One region of the Oceanobacillus sp. GQ8 genome, then DNA from elsewhere that is predicted to be linked to it. Evidence: riboswitches for the same ligand, from Rfam matches in the RefSeq annotation. Region 1 holds a riboswitch; each other region holds the start of a gene.

What was found. A riboswitch is a leader RNA that binds a small molecule or an ion and turns the genes downstream of it on or off. The one in region 1 is predicted to bind S-adenosylmethionine.
Region 2: linked by a shared signal. The riboswitch ahead of AC6CHS_RS09295 (SDR family NAD(P)-dependent oxidoreductase) and the one ahead of AC6CHS_RS04825 (LLM class flavin-dependent oxidoreductase) in region 1 are both predicted to bind S-adenosylmethionine.
Region 3: linked by a shared signal. The riboswitch ahead of AC6CHS_RS12620 (methionine ABC transporter ATP-binding protein) and the one ahead of AC6CHS_RS04825 (LLM class flavin-dependent oxidoreductase) in region 1 are both predicted to bind S-adenosylmethionine.

Annotation. Positions count from the first base shown of each region.
Region 1 covers NZ_JCAXEV010000001.1:914,674-920,067, reverse strand. The annotation lists gene dacB (D-alanyl-D-alanine carboxypeptidase/D-alanyl-D-alanine endopeptidase) at 1-1,094, shown strand, start outside; SAM riboswitch class I at 1,179-1,286, shown strand; gene AC6CHS_RS04825 (LLM class flavin-dependent oxidoreductase) at 1,369-2,424, shown strand; gene AC6CHS_RS04820 (ATP-grasp domain-containing protein) at 2,436-3,386, shown strand; gene AC6CHS_RS04815 (hypothetical protein) at 3,490-3,648, shown strand; gene AC6CHS_RS04810 (manganese catalase) at 3,738-4,598, shown strand; gene AC6CHS_RS04805 (sodium/glutamate symporter) at 4,717-5,394, shown strand, end outside.
Region 2 covers NZ_JCAXEV010000003.1:61,556-66,949, reverse strand. The annotation lists gene AC6CHS_RS09315 (sensor histidine kinase) at 1-390, opposite strand, end outside; gene AC6CHS_RS09310 (DUF5957 family protein) at 541-735, opposite strand; gene AC6CHS_RS09305 (DUF6220 domain-containing protein) at 743-1,144, opposite strand; gene AC6CHS_RS09300 (AraC family transcriptional regulator) at 1,374-2,237, shown strand; SAM riboswitch class I at 2,426-2,527, shown strand; gene AC6CHS_RS09295 (SDR family NAD(P)-dependent oxidoreductase) at 2,635-3,399, shown strand; gene AC6CHS_RS09290 (Na+/H+ antiporter NhaC family protein) at 3,452-4,774, shown strand; gene AC6CHS_RS09285 (S-ribosylhomocysteine lyase) at 4,842-5,312, shown strand.
Region 3 covers NZ_JCAXEV010000004.1:44,008-49,401, reverse strand. The annotation lists gene AC6CHS_RS12630 (carbon-nitrogen family hydrolase) at 1-774, opposite strand, end outside; gene AC6CHS_RS12625 (pyridoxal phosphate-dependent aminotransferase) at 976-2,160, shown strand; SAM riboswitch class I at 2,212-2,315, shown strand; gene AC6CHS_RS12620 (methionine ABC transporter ATP-binding protein) at 2,403-3,416, shown strand; gene AC6CHS_RS12615 (methionine ABC transporter permease) at 3,406-4,068, shown strand; gene AC6CHS_RS12610 (MetQ/NlpA family ABC transporter substrate-binding protein) at 4,090-4,923, shown strand; gene AC6CHS_RS12605 (reverse transcriptase-like protein) at 5,164-5,394, shown strand, end outside.

The DNA of each region.
Region 1 (5,394 bases):
AAGGGGATCCGACCTTGACACCAGAAGATTTTACCCGTTTTGCAGAGCAGCTTCAAGAACTGGGAGTGACGCATATTAAGGGAGATCTTATTGGAGATGATACTTGGTATGATAACGTACGCCTTTCCCCTGACTTAATTTGGAGTGACGAATCATTTCATTACGGAGCGCAAATCTCGGCGCTGACTGCCTCACCTGACGAGGACTATGATGCGGGAAGTGTTACGCTTCAGATAACACCAGGTGCAGAGCCAGGGGAGAAGCCTATCATAACTGTGTCACCTAACACAAACTATGTAACAATACATAATCGAGCTGATACAAGTCCAAGTCATGTGGAAGAGGAGCTAACGGTGGAGCGAGAACATGGGTCAAACGAAATCATGCTTACGGGCACCGTTCCAGCTGGGGCAGAAACGGTGAAAGAATATATGGCCGTATGGGATCCGACAAGCTATGCAATGGCCCTTTTTCAGGATGCACTTCAAGCAAAAGGGATCACATGGTCGGGAGAAGTGATGGTTGGCAAAGCGCCTAAAGAAAGTTCCTTGCTTTTTCAACACAGTTCTATACCATTAAAAGAATTGCTTGTACCGTTTATGAAGCTGAGCAACAATGTGCACGGGGAAGTGCTCATAAAGGAAATGGGAAAGTATGTACAAAAGGAAGGAAGCTGGGAAAAAGGCCTTGAGGTTATGCAGGAGGAGCTAGAAAAGCTTGGGTTAAATCGAAGTACGTTATTGATTAGAGATGGTTCGGGTATTTCCCATGTCAATCTCATTCCAGCTAATGAACTTAGTAAACTACTTTTTATCGTACAGGATAAGCCATGGTTTCCTGCCTTCAAGAAGGCACTCCCAGTAGCAGGAGAGACAGGCAAGATGGTTGGTGGAACACTAAGGAATCGCTTGGGAGACGTCCAGGTTGAAGCTAAAACAGGAACAATCTTTGGAGTAACTACACTATCTGGTTATTTACAGACCCTGTCAGGAGAGAATTATATTTTTTCTATTATGATTAATAATGTGCTTGATGAAGAAGCTGCCAAAGACGTGGAAGATAGGCTTGTTCGTATTTTAGCGGAAAGACCTTAGCCTCGCTTTTACTAGGATAATTTAATTTATTGACAGTTCTAACATTTTGTTCTAATCTAGAAAGTATCAACTAAATAAGGATGTTTCTTATCCAGAGAGGTGGAGGGATATGGCCCTTTGAAGCCTCGGCAACAGGTCTGTTTAGTCAGATACTGTGCCAATTCCACCAAGCAATTGCTTGGAAGATAAGAGGAGGAAGTTCTATTTGAATTCAAACTCTTTTCTTCGGGAAAGAGTTTTTTTGTTTTCAATTTGGAGAATAGGAGTGGGGAAGATGAGATATGGATTTTGGTTACCGATTTTTGGAGGTTGGCTACGTAATGTAGAAGATGAGAAAATGCCACCTACTTTTGATTATGCAAAGCAAGCTATTCAGTCAGCAGAAAAATGGGGCTATGACACGACGTTAATTGCTGAACTCTATTTAAACGATATTAAAGGGACAAAAGAAGATTCAATTGAAGCATGGTCAACTGCTGCAGCGCTAGCTGCTGTAACCGAAAAAATAGAGATTATGACGGCCGTTCGTCCTGTCTTTCACAATCCCGCTGTTACAGCCAAAATGGCGGCCAACATTGATCATATTAGCAATGGACGTTTCACATTAAATGTCGTATCCGGCTGGTGGGCAGAGGAAGCGAAGCAATATGGAGCAGAATTTACTGAGCATGATGCCCGTTATGAGCGAACAGAAGAGTTTCTTGAGGTATTAAAAGGTTTGTGGACGGAAGAGTCATTCTCCTACAACGGAAAATTTTATCAAATTGAAAATACAAAGCTTTCACCAAAACCTGTACAACGACCAAACCCGGTGTTGTATGCTGGCGGTGAAAGTGACAAAGGAAAAGAGGTTATTTCCACCTATTGTGATGCCTATGTTATGCATGGCCATACAGTAGAGGAAGCGAGACAAAAAATAAACGATATGAAAGAACGGAGAAGGCATGCAGGGAAGGAGCCGTTACAGTCGTTTGGTATGGCTGCCTATGTTATTTGCCGTGAAACAGAGGAAGAGGCACTACAAGAGCTAGAAAGAATTACAACCGTAAAAGAATCCGATGGGTACGCTGGTTTTCAGGACTTTACGACAATGTCACAACTAGAACAGCAGGTGAAACTGCAGGATTATTCCGTATCGAACAGGGGCCTACGTCCAAATCTTGTGGGAACACCGAAACAAATAGCCGAGCAAATTATAGCATATGAAGAGGCTGGAGTGGATCTATTATTGCTTCAATGCTCTCCGCAATTGGAGGAGCTAGAAAACTTCGCCAAAAATGTTATGCCAAAGGTCGATGAATTGAAAAAAGCATTACTAAATAATGGATAGGAGATGTCAGCATGACGAAATTATATATCATTCATGAAAATGAAGAATGGACGACACATTTATTTAAGCGATTGGATGAATTAGCGATTCCTTATGAGGATTGGCTTCTAACGAGCGGGAAGGTTGATTTGACTGCCGTCCCGCCAGAGGGGGTTTTTTATAATCGAATGAGTGCATCATCCCACACAAGGGGGAACCGTTTTTCTCCAGAGCTGACAAGTGCCGTGTTATCCTGGCTTGAACATCACGGCAGAACGGTCGTGAATGGGAGCAGGGCGCTTGATCTAGAGCTCAGCAAGGTGAAGCAATATTTGGAACTGGAAAAATACGGAGTCCGTACACCAAAGACAACGGCTGCTGTTGGGAAAGAAGAATTGATTGAAGTAGCCGAAAGCTTTGCAGGGAAACCTTTTATTACAAAACATAATCGAGCAGGGAAGGGACTTGGTGTCCAATTGTTTCATTCAGTTAAAGCCTTGCAGGAATATGTAGAAGGTGGGGATTTCGAAGAGCCTGTCGATGGTGTCACCTTAATACAGGAATATATTCAGTCACCAGAATCCTATATTACGAGGTGTGAGTTTGTCGGCGGGGAATTTGTTTATGCAGTAAGAGTAGATACATCAGAAGGATTTGAACTTTGCCCGGCAGATGCATGTACTATTGAGGATTTATTCTGTCCTGCTGAAGAACAAGAAGCCCCTGCGAAATTCCAAGTTAGGAAAGGCTTTGACCACCCAATATTAGAAAAATATAAACAAGTGCTTAAAGGGAATGATATCCAAATTGCTGGGATTGAATTTATTGAAGATGAGGGCGGTAACATTTATACGTATGACATTAATACAAATACAAATTATAATTCTGAAGCCGAAACCGAATATGGCACCTATGGCATGCTGGAGGTAGCGAAGTATTTAGGGGAAAAACTTAACTCCCACTATCCTACCATCCTATCTTAATTCAAGTTAGACACTCCCACTTTTACCCAAAAAGGTGGGAGTATTTTAATTTTTAGCTTTATTCTTTGAACAGGGAGTGGCCACGACCAATAAATCCGCAATCATGGCAGATAGAGCCAAGCTCGAGTGCGATAAGACAGCAATCATGGTAGATAGAGCCAAACTTAAGGCCGATAAGATAGCAATCATAGCAGATAAATCGCCCTCTTTCCCTTATGAATTGACTACAAACATATTAACGAACACTCCTACTCCTGCGTAAATTTTGTGGAACAATGGCCTAGCTATCTGCATACCATCTAAAAGGGGCGGATATTCGCCTATTGTCAAACTAAAAAGGATGTGAGTGGATTGTTTTATCACGTAAAGGATTTACAGTATCATGCCAAGCCTGATCGTCCAGATCCTGTTTTTGCTAAGAAGTTACAAGAAGTTCTAGGCGGCCAATACGGTGAAATATCGGTTATGATGCAATACTTATTCCAAGGGTGGAACGTAAGAGGAAATGGGAAATACAAGGATCTATTAATGGATATCGGAACAGAGGAAATTGCCCATGTGGAAATGCTAGCCACGTTAATTGCGCGTCTACTGGATAACGCTCCAGATCTAGAATTAGATGATGCTGTGGATGATCCAGTTGTAGCTGCTATATTGGGCGGTTCTAATCCACAGCATGCCATTGTTTCAGGTTTAGGGGCAATGCCTGTAGATAGTGTGGGTAATCGCTGGACAGCTAGTTATATTGGAGCAAGTGGTAACTTAATTGCAGATTTCCGAGCTAATTTAATGGCAGAGTCAATGGGAAGACTTCAGGTTGCTCGCTTATATGAGATGACGAATGATAGTGGCGTTAGAAATACATTATCTTGGCTTATAGCACGAGATACGGCACACCAAAATCAGTGGTATGCTGCAATTAAAGAGCTTGAAGAAAAAGAAAACATAGTCGTCCCGAGTACTTTCCCTCGAGAACTAGAGGTACAGCAGGTTGCCTATACATTATTTAATTTTTCCCAAGGAGATGCAAGTGCTGAAGGTAGATGGGCACATGGCCCAAGTATGGATGGCTGTGGTACATTTAATTATGTTGATAGACCTGTTGCATTTGCTCCAGCGCCACACCTCCCACCCGCTCCTCCTTATATTTTTAATACACCAGCATGGGCAATGCGCAAGTCAGATGACCTGCCAGACCCTAATACAAAATAGAACTGTATTAAAAACTCTCTGTATATGGCAGAGAGTTTTTTTATGTTTTGTGCTGTGTTTGAGATAATTTTAAGGCGGGAAGAAACCATTAACTAAGCAAAATAAAGGGGTAGTATTCATGACACCAGGCCAAATTGGTTTTACATTATTATATCTTGCATTCTTTCTGCTCGTTGGTAAATGGATCCGGATGCGTGTGAAATGGCTGCAAAATTTATTTTTACCTTCATCTATTATAGGCGGTTTTCTAGCATTATTACTTGGTCCCGAAGTGTTAGGAAGAATTCTGGGAAACTTCACAGGAGAAAACTCTTTTTGGGTGAACGGCATCATGACGGAAGAAGTAATGGAAGTTTGGAGTGCCTTACCAGGATTAATGATAAATATCGTGTTTGCAACATTGTTTCTTGGTGCAACCATTCCCACTCTCTCAAAGGTCTGGAGTTACGGGGGACCACAGCTTGCTTTCGGTTGGACGATCGGTTGGGGGCAATATGTAATTGGTATTTTACTTACTATGTTGGTTTTAACTCCCTTCTTTGATATTCCTCCAATGGCGGGAGCGTTAATTGAAGTGGCGTTTGAAGGTGGACACGGAACTGCAGCTGGGATGGCTGGAACTTTTGGAGATCTCGGCTTTTCAGAGGCCTATGACCTTGCAATAGGTCTGGCGACAGTTGGGGTACTTTCTGGTGTGATTATTGGGATTATACTTATTAATTGGGCTGTACGAAAAAAGAAGACGAGGATCGTAAAAAATGTAGAGGATTTCTCGGAATTACGTAAAAAGGGAGTA
Region 2 (5,394 bases), on a different contig from region 1:
TTGTGATTGCATTACTTCTGCTTCTTTTAGCTTTTTTCTCATCTCTTCAAAAGTGTTAGATAATTGACCGATCTCATCTTTTGAATCTGATACAATTTCGAAGTCTAAATTTCCTTGACTAATTTCCTTTGCTGCATTAGATAGTTTTTTAATAGGGTTTAAAATGCTTTTGGAAACAAAATACGTGAGGAGGCCGTTGGTTAAAATCAAAATACCAATCAACGCACTGAAACGCAACGCTTCAAAGGAACCAAAATTTTCTGCGTTCGTGTCGCCATTAAAAATATAAAAAAATAAGTAATCGGATATTACAAGAAGCAACAATAAAGATACCACCGGAATAACTATCATTCCTAGATTAGAAAGGATTAATCTCATCTTAATCGACATGCGCTCCACACCTTCTTCATTTACAGTTTTCCCTTATCTTTATTATGATACAAATGAGCGCGTGATAAAAGAAAAAGCCGCCAAGTTTCCCTTGACAGCTTAACTATGGTGCAAGGACTTATGTTTGTTCCACTAGTCACTCCTCTTTCTTTACTTTTTTAACGTTTTTTGATCGATGATTGGTACTAAAATGGCACAAAGGAAAGACGTATAATAGGACAAATATTTAATCCCAAATGGTTCATCAAATAGTGTCATTCCTACAATTCCAATAAAACTAGAAAGTGCCACGCCTAATATAAATCCGCCAACCACACCAACAATAATAGCCAAAAATATTCTCATGTTACTATCATCCTTTCTGAATGTTTTTCTTGCTGATAAGCTTCCAAGAGCTAAATAAAATCCCAATAGATATTGCAAATAATAGAATTGCTACAACAGGGTGCATAGCTCCGAGCCACGGTATAGTTCTTGTAATGTTTGCTGTAAAATACATAAAGAACATCAATCCGGTTAGTGCAAGCAGTTGTCCATAAACCCGCTTTGGAACGGCACCTAGGAATGCAAAAATAAGCATTAAGATTGGTATCATAAACCCAAACTGATGAACGAACTCCACATGATTCTGCCAGTTAACTGGGTTCACGAAAGTAGCCATGCCGCCCCAGAATAGTTGAATGAAAATACAAATTACAAAGATTATTGCTAAACCAAAATAAGTGAAACGTCCAATATGATTTTTAGTGCTCATTTGTTTCAATTTGTGACCTCCTTTGTTTTGCTATATGTGTATCTTAAGGTGCAATTCTTGATTTCCTCTTAGGGAATTCTTAAATTTTTCTTAAATAAAAAGACAGCCACTTTATATGGCTGCAGCAGATCCATGCTTTCCAAGTTTAAAAACCGATATTTATTACATTAAACAAGTCGAGTATTTAAAATATTACTTTGCTATCATTTAGACAGAAAGGAGGGATAACGTGTTAAAGGAACTAAACCAAGTCATTGAATATATTGAAGAACGGTTAACAGAAGATCTGTCGCTTGAAACTATTTCTGAATATGCCGGGGTTTCCGATTATCACTTTCGGAAAATATTTTTTTACCTATCCGGAATGACACTAAATGAGTATATAAAAAACAGAAGGCTTTCCGAAGCAAATAAGGATTTGTTACGAGGAGAAAAAGTAACAGATGTTGCTTTCAAATATGGATATCAGTCAGTGGACGGCTTTACGAGAGCATTTAAAAAGTGGAATGGTTTTCTACCCTCAGAAGTAATGAAAAGAGGAGTAAGCAAAACGTTTCCGAAGTTCACATTTGTCATAACAGTACAAGGAGGAACTACAATGGAATTTAGAATAGAAGATAAGCCAACATTTAATTTAGTTGGTGTAAGTAAACGTGTGCCGATGCAATTTGAAGGGGTTAATAACGCGATTGTGGAGCTTGCGAAGAGCATTACGGACGAACAAAAAGAGGAGATGCATTCCCTGCAAAATTTAGAACCCTATGAAATCGTGAATGCTTCCTATGATGCGGACGCTCAATTTTTAAAAGAGGAAGGCGATTTAACGCACTTGATCGGTGTATTAACAACGGAAGATAACGTCAGTGATCAATTAGATAAAGTAACTGTTGATGCCTGTACGTGGGCGATTTTCCCTAATGAAGGACCGTTCCCATCAACACTGCAAGAGACCATGGCAAAGACCTATTCAGAATGGCTCCCCTCTTCCGATTATGAAGTGATCCCTGCTCCTAGCTTTTCGTTTACTAAAATGGATGAACAGAAAGCGGATTACGCGTATAGTGAAGTATGGATCCCTGTGAGGAAAAGATAAACGCGAGGACTAATAATGAATAAAGAGCAACGCTGACAAATGGGCGTTGCTCTTTTTTTAAAAAACCAAGACCTCCTAAATACTACAAAGCGAAACATCATCTCTCTATTTATTAATTATCAAAAAAATCGCTTGACGGTTATTTCATTTTCCTGTATCTTTAATCTACAAATTACATATTGCGATTTTTCTTATCCAGAGAGGTGGAGGGACTGGCCCTACGATACCTCGGCAGCAGCTCTTTAAGAGTAATGTGCCAATTCCAGAAGCGTAACGCTTGAAGATAAGAAGAGTATTTTAACGTTGACGTTTTAAAGTCTCTTCTTTGCTATAGAAGAGGCTTTTTTGTTTGCATTAATAAAGTACAGCAGGCCAACAAGAAAGGAGTGCGTTTTCTATGTATACGATGGATTTGACCGATAAAGTGGCTATTGTCACTGGCGGTGCCAATGGAATTGGTAAAGCGATTGTGGATGCATTTTTAGATTGCGGTGCAAAGGTTGCTGTTGTGGATATGGCTGAAACCCACGATGAAACAACAGCTAATACGTTTCATGTGCAGGCCGATGTCTCCAATCCACAGCACGTAACCAAGGTGGTTGAATCGGTTATTGCCCATTTCGGCAGAGTTGACATTTTAGTCAATAATGCGGGAATTTCCACTATGGACTATTTTGTAGATATAAAAGAGCAAGATTGGGATAAAACAATCGATGTGAATGCAAAAGGAGTGTACCTTTGCATGCAAGCTGTTGCGAAACAACTACAAAGTCAAGGCCACGGTGGAAAAATTATTAACATCGCCTCACAAGCTGGAAAAAACGGCTATCAATTAATGGGTAGCTATGTTGCTTCAAAACACGCGGTACTAGGGATGACAAAAGTGGCTGCACTAGAACTAGCCAAAGACAATATTAATGTCAATGCCGTTTGCCCAGGTATTGTAGAAACAACGATGAAACAATCAGAAAGAGTGATTGGTGGAAACTTACGCGGTCTTCAGGCTGAAGATATTAAACAAGAAGATGATTCACAAGTTCCATTAGGAAGAACTGCTGTACCAGCTGACATCGCGAATGTCGTTGTTTTTCTTGCGTCAACGTACTCAGACTACATGACTGGCCAAGGAATTAATGTTACGGGTGGGATGACAATGAACTAATCTTTTGTTACATGCTTACCCACTAAAAACCAAATCGAAGGAGGATATTTTGATGGCTAATGCGAAAAAAGGAAATGCATTTGCACTACTTCCGTTGCTTATCTTTGTATTACTATTTATTGGCACTGGCGTTATTTCTGGAGACTTCTCCAATATGCCATTAAACGTTGCGATTATTATTGCATCGGCTTTTGCTCTTGCCATGAACAGAAAAGAAAAATTATCTAGCAAAATTGATATATTTACGAAAGGGGCAGGACATCCCAATATTATCTTAATGGCTGTTATTTTTGTAATGGCTGGGGCATTCGCTCAAACAGCTAGGGACATGGGTGCTGTAGATTCCACCGTAAACTTGGGATTATCCGTTATTCCTCCTAATCTATTAATGGTTGGACTCTTTATTGTAGGTTGCTTCATCTCTGTTTCAATGGGCACATCCATGGGTACAGTGGCTGCGCTAGCACCAATTGGAATTGGAATCGCGGAACAAACAGGCATACCAATGGCGCTTGCGATGGGAACCGTCATAGGTGGTGCAATGTTTGGTGATAATCTATCGATGATTTCCGATACAACCATTGCAGCTGTCCGGACCCAGAAAACAAAAATGAGTGATAAATTTAAAACCAACTTTTTCATTGTCCTACCTGGAGCAATCGTAACAGCTATTCTTTTATGGATCGTTACCGCTGGAGCTAGAATTGATACCATTGGCGATTATTCGTATGATTTAGTGAAGGTTTTACCTTATATAGCGGTACTAATTGCTGCGTTAGCTGGTGTTAATGTGTTAGTCGTATTAATAGGCGGAATCGTGTTTGCTGGGATCATTGGCTTAGTCGACGGTTCCTATACATTGAGTGGATTTGTGCAAGCTGTTTCACAGGGAATCCTGAACATGGAGGATATCGCCATCGTTGCCTTATTAATTGGTGGTATGATTGGAATTATCCAACATAACGGCGGGATTCAGTGGTTATTAAACTTTGTAACGAGTAGAATTAAAACGAAAAAAGGTGCGGAGCTTGGAATTGCAGGTTTAGTAAGTGCAACCGACATCGCAACTGCCAACAACACCATTTCTATTATTGTGACAGGTCCTTTAGCAAAAAATATTTCCGATGAATACGATATCGACCCTAGAAAAACAGCAAGTATTCTCGATATTTTTGCTGGCGGTTGGCAAGGTATCGTTCCATACGGTGGGCAAATGCTTGCCGCTGCAGGATTAGCAGCTATTTCACCAATTAGCATCTTGCCATATTCCTTCTACCCGATTGCAATCCTTCTATGTGGGATTGTTGCCATTCTAATTGGCTTCCCTAGATATAAGGAAAAGAAAGCCGCTAATGGTGATAAAAAAACAGCTTAACGAAACTTCTAGTCTAGCAAAAAGCATACAAATCCAGGAAAAAATAAAAAATCAGGGGTGGAATAACATGGTTAAAAAAATGAACGTAGAAAGCTTTAATCTTGATCACACAAAGGTGAGAGCACCTTATATTCGTCTAGCAGGAACGACTACTGGGGCAAACGGTGACGTTGTTCACAAGTACGATCTTCGCCTAAAACAACCAAATCAGGAGTATATGGAAATGCCTGCGCTCCATTCACTTGAACATCTAATGGCTGAGAATATCCGCAACCATCACAGTAGTGTCATTGATTTAGGCCCAATGGGATGTCAAACAGGCTTTTACTTATCGGTTATAAATCATGATAACTACGACGAAGTATTAGATGCTGTGGAAGCAACGTTAAAAGATATTCTAGAAGCAACAGAAGTTCCAGCATGTAATGAAGTACAATGTGGTTGGGCAGCAAGTCATAGTCTAGAAGGTGCAAAAGCATTAGCACAAGAGTTTCTCGCTAAACGATCAGAATGGGCATTCGTATTTGGTGAAAAATAAGGATGGAAAAGGTGAACAGTAATTGGGCTGTTCACCTTTTTATTATTGTATCTGGGGATATATCATACTTAATTAAAGGCAC
Region 3 (5,394 bases), on a different contig from region 1:
ATCCGGCCGACGATCAGAAAAAATCGGAATACGCTGTCGAACATCATCTACTTGCTCTACATCCAATTCACTGTATAGGATGGTTTCTTCGTCGGCAGCTTCTTCCAGGATTTCTCCCCAAGGCCCAATAACCATAGAATGACCACCAAATTGATTGTTAGGATCAGCACCAACTCGGTTGCAGGCTACAACATAGCATTGATTCTCAATAGCTCTACTGATTAGCAAGGCTTTCCAATGGTCTATTCGTTTTGCAGGCCACTCCGCAACAACATATAAAACCTTCGTATTATCAAGCATATGTGTTCGGATCCATTCTGGAAAACGAATATCATAGCAAATAACACCTGCAGATTTTATTCCGGCCAATTCGAAAATACCATCCTCACTACCTTCAACCAAATACTTTTCCTCATCCATCAATCTAAATAGATGCGCTTTTGCATATTCCTTTACGAGTTCACCATTTGAATTGATAACGAACATGGAATTGGTTACGCCACGTTCTGTGCGCTTGGCAACAGACCCTGCTACAAGATGCACGTCATATTTCTGGGCAAGTCTAGAAAGGAAGGAGAGGGAACGTTCTCCATTAGAGTCGGCAACCTCCTCTAAACGGGTGAGATCATAGCCAGTTGTCCAAAGCTCGGGTAAAACCACCACATCTACTTTCTTATTTTTAAAACTTGCAAACTTGCTTTCTACCTTTTCTTCATTTGCTACCGGGTCTCCAAATGTAATGTCTATCTGCAACAAGGCAACAGATAATGTCATAAAACCAACTCCTTTATAAAGCAAGGGTAAGCTACCAGCCTGATCGTAATATAAATGCACGATGTTATTGGTGCTTATTATCCCATCGCCTCATTTTCCTGTCAATTAACCTGTTCCTTTGGTAAGTGTAGCTTTACAAACGGTGTAAATTTGGCTAACATAGATAATTAGAATTTTAGAATTATTAGAGGTGAGAAAACCGTGCAAAGCTTTCCAGTATCAGATACCTTGAAACGCCTGCCAGAGCAGTTTTTTGCCAAATTGGTAAAAAAGGTACAAGCATTAAGCAGCGAGGGACATGATGTTATTAATCTTGGCCAGGGGAATCCTGATTTGCCAACGCCAAACCATATAGTAGAAGAATTAAAGACAGCAGCGGATAATCCTGTCTATCATAAATATTCTCCGTTTACAGGTCATGCTTTTCTTAAAGAAGCGGTGGCAACCTTTTACAAGCGGGAATACGATGTGGATATTGATACAGAATCAGAGGTAGCGATTCTTTTTGGTGCCAAAACAGGACTGGTTGAAATTAGCCAATGCCTGTTAAATGCAGGAGACACAGCATTATTACCTGACCCTGGCTATCCAGATTACATGTCCGGAATTGCCATGGCTAATGCAAATCCAGTTTTTATGCCATTGTTAGAAAAAAATAATTTTCTACCAAATTATCAACAACTAAATCAAGCTGACCTTGAAGCAGCAAAGTTACTATTTTTAAACTATCCAAACAATCCGACTGCCGGTGTTGCAAACAAGGAATTTTTTGATGAAACAATTGAATTAGCAAAACAGAATGAAATCTGTGTAGTACATGACTTTGCATATGGGGCTATTGGCTTTGATGGAAAGAAACCGCAAAGTTTTATGCAATCAGCTGGAGCAAAGGATATTGGGGTAGAAATGTATACCTTGTCTAAAACGTATAATATGGCTGGTTGGCGTGTTGGTTTTGCTGTTGGAAATACTTCCGTGATAAAAAGCCTTAATCTAATTCAGGATCACTTATACGTTAGCTTGTTTGGCGCTGTGCAACAAGCAGCAGAAAAGGCTTTACTTGGTGATCAAACGGCTGTAGATGAATTAGTAGCTACATATGAGAGTAGACGCAATGTGTTTGTAGAAAAATTGCAGGAAATTGGGTGGAACGTTCAAGCGCCACGCGGTACATTCTTTGCATGGCTTCCTGTCCCAGAAGGATATACATCAGAGGAATTTGCTGACCTCCTTTTGGAAAAAGCACATGTTGTCGTAGCACCAGGTAACGGCTTTGGTGAAGCGGGAGAGGGCTTTGTGCGAGCTGGATTGCTAGCTGATGAAGATCGACTTGCTGAAGCCGCAGCTCGAATTGGGAAGCTAGGAATATTTAAAACTAGCTATTGACAAAGCGGAATTCAGAGACTATGATAATCATTATGCTAACAATATGAATATTTCTTATCTAGAGTGACGGAGGGAAAGGCCCGTAGATGTCACAGCAACCTTCCATTTGGAGTGGTGCTACTTCCTTCAGAATGATTCATTCTGAAAGATAAGTGTGAGATACTTGTAATCGACACCCTCTTTCATGATGAAAGGGGGTTTTTTGATGGATTGGATTTACAGGCGGAATTGGAGTGAACGTTATGATTAAGGTAGAAAAGGTAAGTAAGGTCTATGAAACAAAGTCCGGCCAAGTCGTTGGTGTGGATAATGTTTCACTGGAAGTACCTAAGGGAGAAATATACGGCATTGTAGGATATAGTGGTGCAGGAAAAAGTAGCCTAATTCGCTGTATGAATATACTAGAACGGCCAACTTCAGGAAAAATAATAGTGGACGGTGTTAATTTATTAGAGCTTTCCCCAAAGAAGTTACGAGAAGCACGACAGTCAATCGGCATGATCTTTCAAGGCTTCTATCTAGCCTCAGCTAAAACCGTATTCGATAATATCGCATTTGCCTTAAAGGCGGCTGGAGTAGCTCCATCACAAAGGAAGAAGCGGGTAGAGGAGCTGCTTGAATTAGTTGGCTTAACAGATAAAATAAATCATTACCCTGCACAACTAAGTGGTGGACAGAAGCAGCGTGTTAGTATTGCGCGAGCCCTTGCAAACAATCCTAAGGTCTTACTATGCGATGAAGCAACCTCAGCATTGGATCCGAGCACAACAAAATCCATTTTGCAGTTATTAAAGAAAATTAACCAAGAGCTTGGGATCACCATCGTTTTAATAACCCATGAAATGGAAGTAGTGAAGGAGATTTGTGATACATGTGCTGTTATGCAGGATGGAAGAATTATTGAGCAAGGACCATCTTATAACATTTTTGCAAACCCACAGGAGGAACTGACAAAGCAGTTCATTGATACCATTTTGAACTTTGATTTACCAGCAAAGTTGCTTGAAGCCTGCAAAGGTACCATTCTCCAATTACAGTTTCGCGGTAACTTAGCGAGTGACGCCGTAGTGTCAGATATGCTGCAAAAGTTTCAGGTCAGTGGCAATATCCTTCACGGCAAGGTGGAGTACATAAAAGAGACGCCTTTAGGCATTTTCATTATGGAACTGTTAGGAGAAACGGACGAGGTGGCTTCTGCTAAGCATTATTTAGAAGAGCGGTTAAAGCAAGTGGAGGTGATCCAGCATGCTCGATAGAATAATAGAGATCCTTCCTGAGTTGAACACGGCTTTCTTTGAAACCTTGTTGATGGTGGGTATAGGCTTACTCGTCGCCTTGATTCTTGGGCTCCCTATCGGTATATTGCTGTATGTAACAGACAAAGGACTATTCTGGGAAAGCCGGATTGCAAAAGGAATAATTGGTATCATTGTGAATTTAGTTCGTTCTGTACCATTTATTATTTTGCTTGTCTTTCTATTCCCTGTTACAGATATCATCGTCGGACGTATTACTGGTCCACTTGCAGCTTCTGTTTCTCTATCGGTTGCGGCCATTCCTTTTTACGCTCGGATTGTAGAATCTGCTGCAAGAGAAATTGATAAAGGGGTGATCGAAGCTGCTATTGCCGTAGGGGCATCTCCATGGTTAATTATCAAGGATATTATTCTCCCTGAAACAAAGCCTGGACTTATCAGTGGGTTGACGATCACCGCAATTAGTTTGATAGGATATTCTGCCATGGCTGGAACCATTGGCGGTGGCGGGATTGGTGATTTAGCCATTCGCTATGGCTATTACCGGTATGACGACACGGTAATGATTACAACAGTTATTGTATTAATTGTGTTGGTACAGCTTATTCAATATCTTGGTGATTTTATTGCCAAGACTGTAAATAAAAAATAAAAACATGATGGAGGCACAACAATGAAAAAGGCACTTATATCAATTACGGCATTATTATGTATTCTTTTACTTGCAGCGTGTGGGGATGATGAATCTGGAGCAGGGGATAATGAGGGTGAGTCTAAGTCGATTAAATTTGGGGCTACTGTGGGGCCATACAGTGATATGGTAACAAAAGCTCTTGCGCCATTATTAGAAGAAAAGGGCTATGAAGTAGAGAACCAAGAGTTTACCGATTATGTACAGCCAAACAATGCTTTATCAAGAGGAGACATTGATGCGAACTTATTTCAGCATACGATCTATTTAGAAGCCTTTGCAGAAGAAAACGATATGGACCTATCGTCTGTGATTGCTGTTCCTACAGCGCCAATGGGCTTATATTCTAATACTTTTGCAACTACGGATGAAATTGCTGAGGGAAGTACTATTGCTATTGCAAATGATCCTACCAATCTTTCTAGAACATTATTAATGTTGCAAGATCAGGGGTTAATCACTATAAGCGAAGAAGTAGACCCATTAAAAGCTTCTATTAAGGACATTGTGGAGAATCCAAAGAATCTTGAATTCGTTGAAGTGGAAGCAGGACAACTGCCACGTCTAGTGGATAGTGAGGATGCTGCTGCAGTTCCAGGAAACTTTGCCCTTGCTGCCGATATGGATCTGCTGGATGCGCTGGCTCTGGAAGAAATGCCAGATAATTACCGGAATGTTGTTGCGGTTAATACAGATGATCTTGATGCGCAATTTGCCAAAGACATTAAAGAAGTTATCGAATCAGATGAATTTGAACAAATTATTGATGAGGAATTTCAAGGCTTCGGGAAACCGGGCTGGATGACTGAAGAATAATCACTTTTAAGCCCTATTGTGCTAAAGCATGATAGGGCTTTTATTACATAATTGACTTTCAGGGGATTTGAAATGGTAACAAGTATAAGGAAGTGTGGAGAAATAGTCTGCTATGTGCTATCCTCGTATTATAATTTTGGGAAAGAAATAATTCGTGATACTCGAAGCCTAACGTTCATAAATTTAGGGAATATAGGAAGGCTAGAGAAGAAGTGCGATATGGAGAATGGAGGTTAGCAGGTGAAAGGAATTATTTCATTTACTTACCGTACACCAAAGGGTGCAGATACTGTTCTATACTCAGATGAAATGCGTGCGGCAAAAGCATTGTTATTAGCAGAAGACATGGAAAGAACAGGAAGAGCTAATGATATACAATTCATTGATACGCACGAATATAGCTGGAATTTAAAAGAATTACGCAAGCAGTTGGAAGAGATAAAAACAGAGCCACATGATGTGAAAATATAC